Linked DNA regions of Variovorax paradoxus. The main gene of each other region encodes a partner of the protein of the gene in region 2 in a complex. Links are inferred from orthologs where the notes say so. Each region holds a gene or a part of one and is shown on either strand. Other genes may lie near its edges.

Region 1 (6,854 bases), 3.9 Mb from region 2 along the record:
AACCAGAAGGCCAGCACGTCGTCGCGCCCCATGCCGGCGTTGGCGACTTCGCGGATCTTCGACGCTTCGAGGTTGTGGATGGCTTCACGCATGTCTGTTGGTCCTGTTCTCTGTCTGTCATCAATCGATCAAGGTCTCTTCATCTTGCACGAGGTCGGCAGTTCGGCGCGCTCGGGCGCAATGGTCTTGACCACGCGAAAGCCGTAGCCCGACCCCTCGACATCGAACTGCACGCCGGGCTTGCCCTTGCGGTCCATCACGCCGACCACCAGTTGCTGCTGGAACTGATGGTCCGCCGCGCGCATGCGGCCGCGCTGGCCGTAGAGGCTCACGTCGGCCTGCTCGAGCGCTCGCGCGACCTGCACAGTGTCGAGGTTGCCTGCGCGTTCGACGGCCTGTACAAGCGCTTCGATCATCAGCGCCAGTCGCATGTGCACATAGTCTTCGGCCGGCTTCGGAAAGCGCGTGCGGAAGGCCCGGTAGAACGCCTCGGACTGCGCCGTCTGAACGTTGGGCAGCCAGTCGGCGACCGCGACGACGCGGCCGATGCCCGCATCGCCGATGGCGGCCGGCGCGCCAAGCGCATTGCCGTAGAAGGTATAGAAGGTGCCGTTGAACCCGGCCTCGCGCGCCGCCTTCACGAGCAGCGTGAGGTCATTGCCCCAGTTGCCCGTGACCACGGCCTGCGCGCCGCTCGCGATGATCTTGGTGGCATAGGGCGCGAAGTCTTTCACCTTGCCCATCGGATGCAGTTCGTCGCCGACGATCTCCACGTCGGGCCGCTGCGCGCCGAGCTGCCGGCGCGCCTCGCGCAGCACCGACTGGCCGAAGCTGTAGTCCTGCCCGATCAGATAGACGCGCTTGAGGGCCGCGTCGTCCTTCACCACATCCATCAGCGCGGCCATGCGCATGTCGGCATGGGCGTCGAAGCGGAAGTGCCAGAAGCTGCAGCGCTCGTTGGTGAGCACCGGATCGACCGCCGCGTAGTTGAGGAAGACCACGCGCCGCGACACGTCGCGCTCGTTGTTCTTTTCGATGGCATCGACGAGCGCCGCGGCCGTGGCCGACGAGTTGCCCTGCAGCACGATGCGCGCGCCGTCGTCCATTGCGGCACGCAATGCGGAGAGCGCTTCTTCGTTCTGTCCCTTGCTGTCGTAGCGGTCGAGCTGCAGCATGCGCGCGCCGCCCGGCAGCTTGACGCCGCCGCGCGCATTCACGCGCTCCACGGCCCACAGCAGATTGCGGAACACGGCCTCGCCGGTGTTGGCGAAGGGGCCGCTCATGCTTTCGATCAGCGCCAGGCGGATGGGTGCGGACGAGGTCTGCGCAAGCGCCGCGAAGGGCCTCGCGCATAGCGCCAGCGCCGCGAATTTCAAGGTCTCGCGACGCAAATTAAAGGGGGGATTCATTGTCTTGAAACGCTTGCCGCTGCGCCTAGATGAGGTGTCAAGCGGCACTCACACGATGGAACGGCCGCGCAGTGTAAGGGACACACATTCCTTGTCCCATTGTGTTCATTCAGGAGCTCTTCATGTTTTTCGCACCTCCCCTTCGCACCGCCCGTTTCACTCCGCGCGCCTACGACCGCGCCTTCGAACGCTTCGCCAGCGAAGCCTTCGCAGGCACCCGCCGCTCGCCGCTCGTGGAGCAGGACGACAAGAGCTGGACCCTCTCGCTCGACGTGCCCGGCTTCTCGCGTGAAGACCTCGCGATCAGCATCGAAGGCGCCGTGCTGCGCATCGACAGCAAGGCCGAAGCCAAGCGCCAGTTCAAGGCCGCCTACGAGCTGCCGCAGGACATCGACGTGGCCGCCAGCGAGGCCAAGCTCGAGAACGGCGTGCTCACGCTGAAGCTCGGAAAACTGGTGCCGGTGAGCCAGGCCGCGAATTTACAAATCAACTAGTCCGGCCTATGTCCACAAGAAGAAAGTGACAGCAAAGGGTTGCTTTTGACTTTGAACATGCTCCCTATTCACAATAGGGCCGCATAACGTCACATGATGTGACGTTTTCTTAGTACTTTCTTCTTCGTGGGCGTCTTGTAAACGCATCGAAAATCATGACGGTGCGGATCGGGTGCCCCTCCTGGCACCATGAAAACTCACCTTCAACCTGCAAACCCCACCGAACAATCCGACACGCTCCTGGTTTTCCTGCCAGGCGCTTACCTCAAGCCCGACGAGTTCGAGCGCGAAGGTTTCATCAGCGCCGTGCGGGAACGCCACCTCGCGGCCGATGCCTTGCTGGTCGACGCCGACGTGTCCTACTACTACGACCAGACCCTCAGCGAGCGCCTGCATGCGGACGTCATCGAGCCGCAGCGCGCCAAGGGCTACAAGGCGATCTGGCTCGTGGGCATTTCCATCGGCGGCTTCGGCGCGCTGATCCACGAGCTGGCCAAGCCCGGCTCGGTGGACGGCATCGTGGCGCTGGCGCCCTACCTCGGGCGCCGCGTGCTCGGCGCGGAAATCAAGAAGGCCGGCGGCCTGCGCGCATGGCAGGCGCCCACCGGGCCGCAGCCCGACGAGGAACCCGACCGCAAGCTCTGGCCCTTCTTCCAGCAATACCTCGCGGCACAGCCGTCGAAGAACCTGCCGCCGCTCTACCTGGGATTCGGCCTCGAAGACCGCTTTGCCAGCAACCACAAGCTGCTGGCCGACGCGCTGCCGCCGGGCCGCGTGTTCACGACCGAAGGCGGCCACGACTGGCCGCAATGGCGCCAGCTCTGGCGCAACGTGCTGGACGTGCTGCCGCTGCCGGCCATCGGCCGCTCGCGCCAGTCGCAGCCGGCTATGCAGCCTGCGGCAGCGACGCCTCGGCAGTCAGCGATGCCATTGGCCATCGCGGTCTGACGTCGAAGGCATAGCGCTCGGTCGCCTGCGAGAGGCCCGATTGCAGGCGCATAGCGGCGGCCATGGCGATCATGGCGCCGTTGTCGGTGCACAGGTGCAGCTCGGGGTAGTGCACCCGCACCTTGCGCCTGGCGCACGCAGCGTTGAGTTGCTCGCGCAGATTCTTGTTCGCGCCCACGCCGCCAGCCACGACCAGCCGCTTGAGGCCGGTCTGGTCGAGCGCGGCAAGCGATTTCTTCAACAGCACTTCGACGATGGCCGCCTGCGTGGATGCCGCGAGGTCGGCCTTGTTCGCTTCGAGTTGGTCGCCGAGCTTCTTGGCCTGCGTGAGCACCGCCGTCTTCAGTCCTGCGAAAGAAAAATCGAGATCGCCGCTGTGCAGCAGCGGACGCGGCAGCTTGAATGCCGCGGGGTTGCCGTCTTCGGCCAGCTTTGCGAGCCACGGGCCGCCGGGGTACGGCAGGCCCATGAGCTTGGCGCTCTTGTCGAAGGCTTCGCCGGCCGCGTCGTCGATGGTTTCGCCGAGCAGCTCGTAGCGCCCCACGCCGTCCACCCGCATCAGCTGCGTGTGGCCGCCCGACACCAGCAGCGCCACGAACGGAAACTCCGGCGGATCGGCGCTGAGGAACGGCGACAGCAGATGCCCTTCGAGGTGATGCACGCCCAGCACCGGCTTGCCCAGCGCCACGCCCAGCGCGCAGGCCACGCCGGCGCCCACGAGCAGCGCGCCCGCCAGGCCCGGTCCGCGCGTGTAGGCCACCACGTCGATTTCGCCGAGCGAGCGGCCGGCCTCGGCCATGACCGACTCGGTCAGCGGCAGCACGCGGCGGATGTGGTCGCGGCTGGCCAGTTCGGGCACCACGCCGCCGTAGGCCTGGTGCATGGAGATCTGGCTGTGCAGCGCATGCGAGCGCAGCACCGGCAGCGCGTTGCCGTGCGACTCCACCAGCGCCACGCCGGTTTCATCGCAGGATGATTCGATTCCCAACAAGAGCATGCCGCCGAGTGTAGGTGGCGCCCGGCGCGGGTGCCCGCGAAGGGGCAAACGCACGCGAGCTGAGAGCTTCGAGGCACGGATGTTGCAGTGCCGGTGCAAAGCCCCGCAGGCGCACGCACCCACCATGAAGTCCGGACTGAGTTTTCTGATCGCCGCCCGCCGCTGCGAGATCGACGAGCTGGACCAGCTCGCGCGCACCAGCGAGCTGGTAGGCCTGATCGGGCGACTGGTGCACGCGCTGCAGCGCGAGCGCGGCATGTCGAACGTGTTCCTCGCATCGCATGGCGTGCGCCTGGCCGAGCAGCGCGCGCCGCAGATCGCCGAATGCCTGGCGCTCGAGCAGGAAGTGCGCGCGGGGTTCGACCAGCTCGAGGCCGAACACCACCGCGGCCTTGGCTCCGGCAACGGCGCGCGGCTGTTCAGCCGTATCGCCTGGGTGCTCCCGGGCCTGGACGCCCTGCCCGCCCTGCGCCGCCGCATCGACGCACTCGAACTCCGCCCCTCGCAGTCGACCGCCGCCTTCGTCAAGCTCATTGCCGGGCTGCTGTCGGTGGTGTTCGAGGCGGCTGACGGCGCCACCGATCCTGAAATCTCGCGCCTGCTGGTCGCGATGTTCAACTTCATGCAGGGCAAGGAGTTCGCCGGCCAGGAGCGTGCCTTCGGCGCCGCCGCGCTGGCCATGGGCCGCAGCGACGAAACCCGGCGCCTGCAGTGGCAGCACCTGATCGAATCGCAGGAGCGCTGCTTCCAGGTGTTCATCGACTTTTCCGGCGACGCGGTGCTCGCGCTCTGGCGCGAGAGCCAGTCCGACGCCACCATGGCCGAGCTGGAACGCATGCGCCGCAGGGGCGCCACCTCCGCGCCCGCCGATGCCGCGCTGGGCCAGGCCTGGTTCGACTGCTGCACGCGCCGCATCGATGCCATGCGAACCGTCGAAGACCGCCTCGCGGCCGACCTGCGCGCGCTTTGCAGCCACAAGACCGCGCGGGCCCGCAGCGAGCTGCTGACCTACCGGCAGGTGCTGGACACGCTCGCGCCCCAGACCGGCGCCGCCCTGTTCTTCGACGACGCGGACGCCGACGCGCAGGCCGCCACGCCCGCGCAGCTCGGCCGCCACCTCGAACGTTCGGTGCTCGACATGGTTCAGGAGCAGTCGCACCGACTGCAGGCCATGAGCGACGAACTGCAGACCGTGCGCGCCTCGCTCAACGAACGCAAGCTCGTCGAGCGCGCCAAGGGCCTGCTGATGGCGCACCGCCGCATGAGCGAGCAGGAGGCGCACAAGATGCTGCGCGAAACCGCCATGAACCAGGGCCGCCGGCTCGTCGAGGTGGCCGAGTCGGTGCTGGCCATGGCCGACTACCTGTCCATGCCGGAGCGCACCCCGCCGCGCTGAGGGCGTTCAACTTGGTGCAGTGCACAACAACCGTGCCTGCCGCGCATTCACCGCCCGCAAGGCGCCGCACCCTCGCCGTGCAAGGCACCGCAGCTACTTTCCTGATAGCGCGCCGACGCGCGAAAAGGCTGGCACACCGCTTGCAAGCAACCAGCGCATAGACCTCCAGAAGGTCTTCAGGCAGGCGGCATCCAACGACGGGTGCCACCCACCGACCGGACAAAGGCGTCCCCATCCCGCAAGGGCTCGTTTTCGAGCGGCCCCTGCGCGGTGCGGACGCCTTTTCGTTTTTGTCTTTTCGTTTGTTCGTCTTCAACCGGAGCCCCGCCCATGACCGACCTGCTCAAAACCCGCCTCAGCCGACGCCGCGTCCTGCAAGCCGCAGCCATCGGCGCCGTGGGCATCGACCCCGCCCTGCGCGCGGCCGTCTGGGCCCAGGGCTCCGACAAGCCCGAGAAGGAAGAGGTCAAGATCGGCTTCATTCCCCTGACCGACTGCGCCAGCGTGGTCATGGCCTCGGTGCTGGGCATCGACAAGAAATACGGCGTGAAGATCGTCCCCAGCAAGGAAGCCAGCTGGGCCGGCGTGCGCGACAAGCTCTCCAACGGCGACCTCGACATGGCCCATGTGCTCTACGGCCTGGTCTACGGCATGCACCTGGGCCTGAGCGGGCCCAGGAAGGACATGGCCGTGCTCATGACCCTCAACAACAACGGCCAGGCCATCACGCTGTCGAAGAAGCTCTCCGACAAGGGCGCGGTCGACGCCGCATCGCTCGCCAAGCTCATCGCCAGCGAGAAGCGCGAATACACCTTCGCGCAGACCTTCCCCACCGGCACGCACGCCATGTGGCTCTACTACTGGCTCGCCTCGGCCGGCATCGACCCGTTCAAGGACGTGAAGAACATCACCGTGCCGCCACCGCAGATGGTGGCCAACATGCGCGTGGGCAACATGGACGGCTACTGCGTCGGCGAGCCCTGGGGGCAGCGCGCCATCATGGACGGCATCGGCATCACCGCCATCACCACGCAGGACATCTGGAAAGACCACCCCGAGAAGGTGCTCGGCTGCACCGCCGAATTCACGAAGAAGTACCCCAACACCGCGCGCGCGGTGACCGCCGCGATCCTGGAGGCCGGCAAGTGGATCGACGCCGGCCTGCAGAACAAGAACAAGATGGCCGAGACCATCGCCGACAAGAGCTACGTCAACACCAGCGTGGACGCCATCAACCAGCGCATCCTGGGCCGCTACACCAACGGCCTGGGCAAGAGCTGGGACGACCCCAACCACATGAAGTTCTACAACGGCGGCGCCGTGAACTTCCCTTACCTCTCGGACGGCATGTGGTTCCTCACGCAGCACAAGCGCTGGGGCCTGCTGAAGGAGCACCCCGACTACCTGAAGGTGGCCACCGAAATCAACCGCATCGACATCTACAAGCAGGCCGCCGCCGCCACGCAGACGCCGGTGCCCAAGGACCCGATGCGCACCAGCAAGCTGTTCGACGGCTCCGTGTGGGACGGCAAGGACCCGAAGAAGTACGCCGATTCGTTCAAGTTGCATGCCTGAGGAGAAACACGCCATGGTCAGCGCCGTCTTTCATT
Region 2 (6,031 bases):
ATGACGTTGCCCGACTCCTGGAACACCTCCGCCGCCAGCAGCCCGGCCGTGAGCACGAACCACGCGGCCGGCCAGCCGGCGCGCTGGCTCACCCGCTCGCACACCGCCACGCCGATCAGCCCCGCGAAGGCCACCGCCATGCCGGCGCGGTCGGCCGCGAGCCGGGGGCCGTCGGGCAGCAGGTGGTAGAAGGCCGAGCCGGCTGCCGTGGCGATCAGGCCGGCGAAGAAGAGCCAGGCGCAATCCAGCGTGTTGTCGGGCGGGTCGCTGGCCGGCGGCGCCAGCGGAAAGGCCGAGAGCGCCTGCTGGTGCGAACGGTCGATGCGGTTCAGCCGGTACAGGCCCCACAGGCCGACCACGACGAAGGGGATGTTGCTGAGCACGTCCATCGCGTTCGGCAGGCCGTGCCAGGCGCGGTCGTCGGCGAACACCGAGGCGATCGCGACGTCGGCCGCCGGCAGCGCCGGGCCGAAGACGGCGATCGCCGTGAGCAGGACCAGGGTGAAAAGCAGGCCGCGTTCGCGGCGGCTGAGGGAGGGCATGAGCATGGCGGGTCTCGGTGGGTGGGTGACGAGCCGCGGAATTTAGGCGCCGGACGCGCCCCAGGCATCGAGAATCGATACGAGGTACTAATTCACACCCGACGGTATCTCCATCCGATACTTCCCGGTGCCCGTGTACGCTCGAACGATGAGCACCACCGTCGACCTCGTACAAGCCCTCAAGAACGAACTCAAAAGTGCGCGCATGACCTACGCCGACCTGGCGCGGTCGCTCGACATGGCCGAATCCAGCGTCAAGCGGATGCTGGCCAAGAGCGACATGCCGCTGTCGCGCGTCGACGCCATCTGCCGCGCGCTGAAGATCGATTTCGCCGAACTGGCGCGCCGCGTGGCCGATGCCCAGCCGCTGCTGAAGGAACTGACGCACGAGCAGGAAAAGGCCGTGGTCAAGGACAAGAAGCTGCTGCTGGTGGCCATCAGCGTGCTGAGCCAGTGGACGCTGGAGCAGATCGTGGCGGCCTACCGTATCAGCGAGGCCGAGTGCATCGGCTGCCTGGCGCAGCTGGACCGCATCGGCATCATCGAGCTGCGGCCGCTGAACCGGTATCGCCTGAAGCTCGCCAAGACCTTCCGCTGGCGCCCGCACGGCCCGGTGATGGAGTTTTTCCGCGAGAACGTGGTGCTCGACTACTACCGCGGCGGCTTCGACGGCCCGGCCGAAGGCCTGCTGCTGGTGCACGGCTCGATCAGCCGCTCGCTGGCGCCGGCCTTCCTGGAACGCCTGCAGCGCGTGGCGCAGGACTTCGCGCAGCAGCACCAGACCGACCAGAAGCTGTCGGCCAAGGACCGCGAGGGCTACACCCTGCTGCTGGGCATGCGCAACTGGGAGTTCGAGCTCTTCACCCGCCTGCGCCGGAACTGACGGGGCTCAGGGCTTGGCGGCTTCCAGTGCGTCGCGCGTGGTGCGCGCCGCATTTTTGGCCGCTTCGGCGAAGTCCCCGCCCGACGAGGCATAGCAAATCGCCCGCGACGAGTTCACGATGATCGGCGCATCGGCGCGCCAGCCGGCGCGCACCGTGGCGACGACATCGCCGCCCTGGGCGCCGACGCCCGGAATCAGCAGCGGCACGGTCGGCGCGAGTTCGCGCACGCGCTCGATTTCCGCCGGGTAGGTCGCGCCCACCACCAGTCCTAGCTGGCCGTTGAGGTTCCACGGGCCCTGCGCCAGCCTGGCGACGTGCTCGTACAGGAAGGGCTGGCCCTCCACGTCCGCCAAGCGCTGGCCCTGCAGGTCGGAGCCGCCGGGGTTGCTGGTGCGGCACAGCAGGAAGGCGCCCTTGCCCTCGTGCTTGAGGTACGGCGCCACCGAGTCGAAGCCCATGAAGGGCGACAGCGTGACGGCGTCGGCGCCGTAGCGCTCGAAGGCTTCCAGCGCGTACTGCTCGGCGGTGGAGCCGATGTCGCCGCGCTTGGCGTCGAGGATCACGGGCACGTCGGGCGCGTTGCGGCGCATGTGCTCCATGAGCTGCTCGAGCTGGGCTTCGGCGCGGTGGGCCGCGAAATAGGCGATCTGGGGTTTGAAGGCGATGACCAGGTCGGCCGTCGCGTCGACGATGCGCGCGCAGAAATCGAAGATTCGGCTGGCGTCGCCCTTGAATTGCCCCGGGAATTTGGCTGGCTCGGGATCGAGCCCCACGCAGAGCAACGAACCGTTTTTTTGCTGTGCGGCGGCCAGCTTGTCGAGGAAAGTCATGGGCCGTGATTTTAGGCGGCCGCTTCCGCCCGCTCCCTGACCCCGATTTTCGGGCTCAGCCCGCTGCAGGCGTGTGCTGCTCGGCGGCCAGGCAGAGATCGGCCCAGGCGCGGGCCTTGTCGGCCGGGTTGCGCAGCAGGTAGGCCGGGTGATAGGTGGCGACGACCACCGCCGCGCCCTGCTCTCCGTTCACGGCCAGGGGCACCGCGCGACCGCGCAGCTTGCCCAGCGGATCGCCGCTTTGCATCAAGCTTTGCGCGGCCAGCGGGCCCATCGCCAGCACCACGCGGGGCGCGAGCGCCGCGGCGTGCTCGCCGAAGGATTCGGCTATCGGGCGCGGGCTGCCGGGCTGGCCGGCGGCCACGCCGCGGTGGGTGCGCATGAGGTGCACGGGCGTCTTGCCGTCGTGCAGCTTCAGGGCGCGCAGCATGTTGTCGAGCAGACGCCCGGCATCGCCCGCGAAGGGCTCGCCGTGACGGCCGTCGGCCTCGGGCGGCATGTCGGCGACGACCAGCCAGCCGCCTTGGGTAGCAGCCGCATCGCCTGCATCGGCATAGAGGCGGCAGGGCGCCTCGAGCAGCACGGCGGCGCCCATCGACGCCGGCGTTGCAGCGGGGCGTGCAACCGGCGCGGGTGCCGCCACGGGGCGGGGGGCCGGCGCGCGCTGCTGCGGCGGCGGTGGCGCGGAAACGGGCATTTCCGCCTCCATGCGCTCCTCGGCGGTCGGGATGTATTCGTCTTCGGGCGGCGCGGTTTCGGGCGCGGCCTGCACCGGCACCGGCACGGGTTCGGGCTCGGCTTGCACCACCTGGGGCACGGGCCACCAGACCTTCACGCCCATTTCGTCGAGCATCGCGCGCTGGCGCGCGTCGAGCTTCAATGTCTGCACCGCGTTCATCGCAAGGCTCCCCAGGCGGTGCCTGTTTCATTCAATCGCAGGCTCATGACGACAGCGTCCTCGCGCTTACCGTCATGGGCCGGGTAGTAGCCCTTGCGCACGCCCACGCTGCGGAAGCCCTGCCGCACGTAGATGTCGAGCGCGCGCTGGTTGCTCTGGCGCACTTCGAGCCACAGCCACTGCGCGCCCTCGCCGCGTGCCCAGCCGCCCAGCGCTTCGAGCATGAGCGGCGCCCAGCCCTGGCGCTGGAAGGCCGGGGCCACGGTGATGTTCAGCAGGTGTACCTCGTCGACGCCCTTCATGGCCACGAAGTAGCCGATGAGCGTTTCGCCCAGGGTGGTGACGGGCGAGGTGACGCCCTGCGCCACGCCTGGGGCCAGCAGGCACTGGCAGTGATAGCCCACGGCCATGGAATCGGTGAAGTTGGCGCGCGTCCAGGGGTGGCTGTAGGCCGTCTGCTCCACCGCGCAGACAGCGTCGATCCGCTCGATGGTGAGCGGTTCGAGGCGGGCTTCGACGGGCTGGAGGACGGCGCTCATGCGTGGCTGGAAGGGGCTGCTGCTGCTGCCGATGCGGCGGCCGCCTTGATGGCGGCGCGCTCTTCGGTGGTCTGCGCCACTTTATCGCGAACATAGAGCGGCCAGGCCTGTGCCGCCGGGACGGTGCGGCCGGCCGCGAGCAGCGCGGGCGCGAGCCGCAGCATGGCGGTGGCGGTGGGCAGGGCCTCGTGGCGGGCGGCGGCCGGCGCCAGGCGCGGGCCATAGGCGGCGAAGGCGTTGCCGGCCAGCGCGTAGCCGGCGGGTACTTCGAGGGCCTCGGGCGACAGCAGCAGGGGCTCGTCATCGCCACCCAAGCTTCCCAGGGGGCCGGCAGCGGAGAAGTCGTAGCGCGCGGCGTAGAGCTGGTCCATGCGGGCATCGAGCACCGCCACCACCTGCTGCGCGCCGAAGGCATGGCGCGCTTCCTCGGCCACGGCCAGCAGGGTGTCGACAGGCAGCAGCGGCACGTCGGCGCCGAAAGCCAGCCCCTGGGCCACCGAGCAGGCGGTGCGCAGGCCGGTGAACGAGCCGGGGCCGCGGCCGAAGACGATGGCGTCCAGCTCGGCCAGTGCGAGTCCGGCTTCGCCCAGCAGCTGCTGGATCAGCGGGAGCAAGGTGGTCGAGGCCTGCGCGCCGCCCACGCCGTTGTGGGCCAGCAGCCGCTCGCCGTGCAGCACCGCGACCGACAGGTGCTCGGTGCTCGTGTCGAAGGCCAGCAATCTAGACATTGGCGGGACACCCCGGGGCCGCGCCCGCGGCGGGCGGGCGGAGAAAGAAACGGGGCGAAAGAGGCATGCCCCGATTATCGAGGGGCCGCCAATCCCGGTCGCTACCCTGCGTTATCCCGCTTTGTCGCTCAGCAGAACGGCCAGCCCCGCCTGGCGCAGCGGCGCCAGCGCCCTGGCGGGAGCGTCCGGCGATACCAGCAGCGTGGTGGCCGAGGTCACCGGGTTGACCACCCAGGCCGAGGCTGCGCCCAGCTTTTCGGACGAGGCCAGCACCACCGTCTCGGCCGACGCGGCCATCAGCGCGCGCTTGATCTCGGCTTCCTCGACATCGCCGGTGGTCAGCCCGGCCTCGGCATGCACGCCGGTGACGCCCATGAAGTAGGTGTCGGCATGGATGCGCGAGATGGCCGCCATCGCCGCCGAGCCCACGGCCACGAGCGAGTGCTTGAACAGCCGCCCGCCGATCAGCACCACCTCGATGCCGGCATGCGACACCAGCTCCACCGCCACTGACGGGCTGTGCGTGACCACCGTGGCCTGCAGGTTGCGCGGCAGGTGGCGCGCGAGCTGCACGGCGGTGGTGCCGCCGTCGATGAACACCACCTGCCCCGGCTTCACCAGGCGCGCGGCGGCGCGGCCGATGGCGACCTTCTCGCCGGAGGCCAGCTGCTGGCGCCCCGCGAAATCGGCCTCGGCCGGCGCGAGCGGCAAGGCGCCGCCGTGCACGCGCTGCAGCAGGCCTTCGGCCGCCATCTCGCGCAGGTCGCGGCGCAGCGTGTCTTCCGACAGGCCGAGTTCTTCGCTGAGCGCCTTGGCGACGACATTGCCGTCGCGCCGCAGGACCGAAAGGATGTGTTGCTTGCGCTGGCTGGTGAGCATCGGGCGATGGTATCGGGCCTGCATGCTTTCTACACGAATTTTCTTGTTATTGCACGAACATGCACATATGCTTGCCGCCCATGACACTCCAAGACCGCGTCCGGGTGCACGAAGTCACCCTGCTTTCCGACAACTGGTACACCCTGCGCACCACCGCCTTCGACTGGCGGCGCAACGACGGCCAGTGGCAGCGCATGCACCGCGAGACCTACGACCGCGGCAACGGCGCCACGCTGCTGCCGTACAACCTCGCGCGGCGCACGGTGCTGCTGGTGCGCCAGTTCCGCTACCCGGCCTTCGTCAACGGGCATGACGACCTGCTGATCGAGGCCGCCGCCGGCCTGCTCGACAACGCGGCGCCAGAAGAGCGCATCCGCGCCGAGGTCGAGGAAGAACTCGGCTACAGGCTCGGCGAGGTGCGCAAGATCTTCGAGAGCTTCATGAGCCCCGGCTCGGTGACCGAGAAGCTGCATTTCTTCGTCGCGCCCTACGAGCCCTCGATGCGCGTCGGCGCGGGCGGCGGGCTGGCCGAGGAAGGCGAGGACATCGAGGTGCTGGAACTGGACATCGACGAGGCGCTGGCCATGGTGGCCGACGGCCGCATCGCCGACGCCAAGACGGTGATGCTGCTGTATCACGCGCGCCTGCACCTGTTTGCCGGGCCGGGCCTATGATTTCTTCGCCGATCGCCCAGGACGCCCAGGAGCCCTTTCATGCACGCTGCCGCCGCA

What was found.
Region 1: the proteins of tsaB (region 2) and tsaD are in contact, whole or in part, in a solved structure (PDB 4WQ4), measured with the Escherichia coli proteins. The link is inferred for Variovorax paradoxus from one-to-one orthologs.

The regions. Positions count from the first base shown.
Region 1 is NZ_CP091716.1:2,993,888-3,000,741, reverse strand. The notes cover bases 1,820-4,645. They hold tsaD (tRNA (adenosine(37)-N6)-threonylcarbamoyltransferase complex transferase subunit TsaD), read right to left. Parts: upstream 3,849-4,645; coding sequence 2,790-3,848; downstream 1,820-2,789. Other genes in these bases: L3V85_RS13890 (nitrate regulatory protein), read left to right, coding at 3,973-4,645; L3V85_RS13900 (alpha/beta hydrolase-fold protein), read left to right, coding at 2,093-2,851; L3V85_RS13905 (Hsp20/alpha crystallin family protein), read left to right, coding at 1,820-1,903. Outside these bases: L3V85_RS13915 (pyridoxal phosphate-dependent aminotransferase), read right to left, coding at 1-125; L3V85_RS13910 (branched-chain amino acid ABC transporter substrate-binding protein), read right to left, coding at 129-1,409; more of L3V85_RS13905, read left to right, coding at 1,532-1,819; more of L3V85_RS13890, read left to right, coding at 4,646-5,244; L3V85_RS13885 (CmpA/NrtA family ABC transporter substrate-binding protein), read left to right, coding at 5,575-6,819; ntrB (nitrate ABC transporter permease), read left to right, coding at 6,833-6,854.
Region 2 is NZ_CP091716.1:6,850,464-6,856,494, forward strand. What follows is about bases 2,556-5,287. They hold tsaB (tRNA (adenosine(37)-N6)-threonylcarbamoyltransferase complex dimerization subunit type 1 TsaB), read right to left. Parts: upstream 4,422-5,287; coding sequence 3,690-4,421; downstream 2,556-3,689. Other genes in these bases: L3V85_RS32180 (uracil-DNA glycosylase family protein), read right to left, coding at 2,556-3,154; rimI (ribosomal protein S18-alanine N-acetyltransferase), read right to left, coding at 3,151-3,693; L3V85_RS32195 (DeoR/GlpR family DNA-binding transcription regulator), read right to left, coding at 4,533-5,287. Also shown: L3V85_RS32165 (hypothetical protein), read right to left, coding at 1-548; L3V85_RS32170 (helix-turn-helix domain-containing protein), read left to right, coding at 691-1,425; pyrF (orotidine-5'-phosphate decarboxylase), read right to left, coding at 1,432-2,256; more of L3V85_RS32180, read right to left, coding at 2,312-2,555; more of L3V85_RS32195, read right to left, coding at 5,288-5,300; L3V85_RS32200 (GDP-mannose pyrophosphatase), read left to right, coding at 5,381-5,974; L3V85_RS32205 (methylated-DNA--[protein]-cysteine S-methyltransferase), read left to right, coding at 6,014-6,031. UniProt on the Escherichia coli protein: Required for the formation of a threonylcarbamoyl group on adenosine at position 37 (t(6)A37) in tRNAs that read codons beginning with adenine.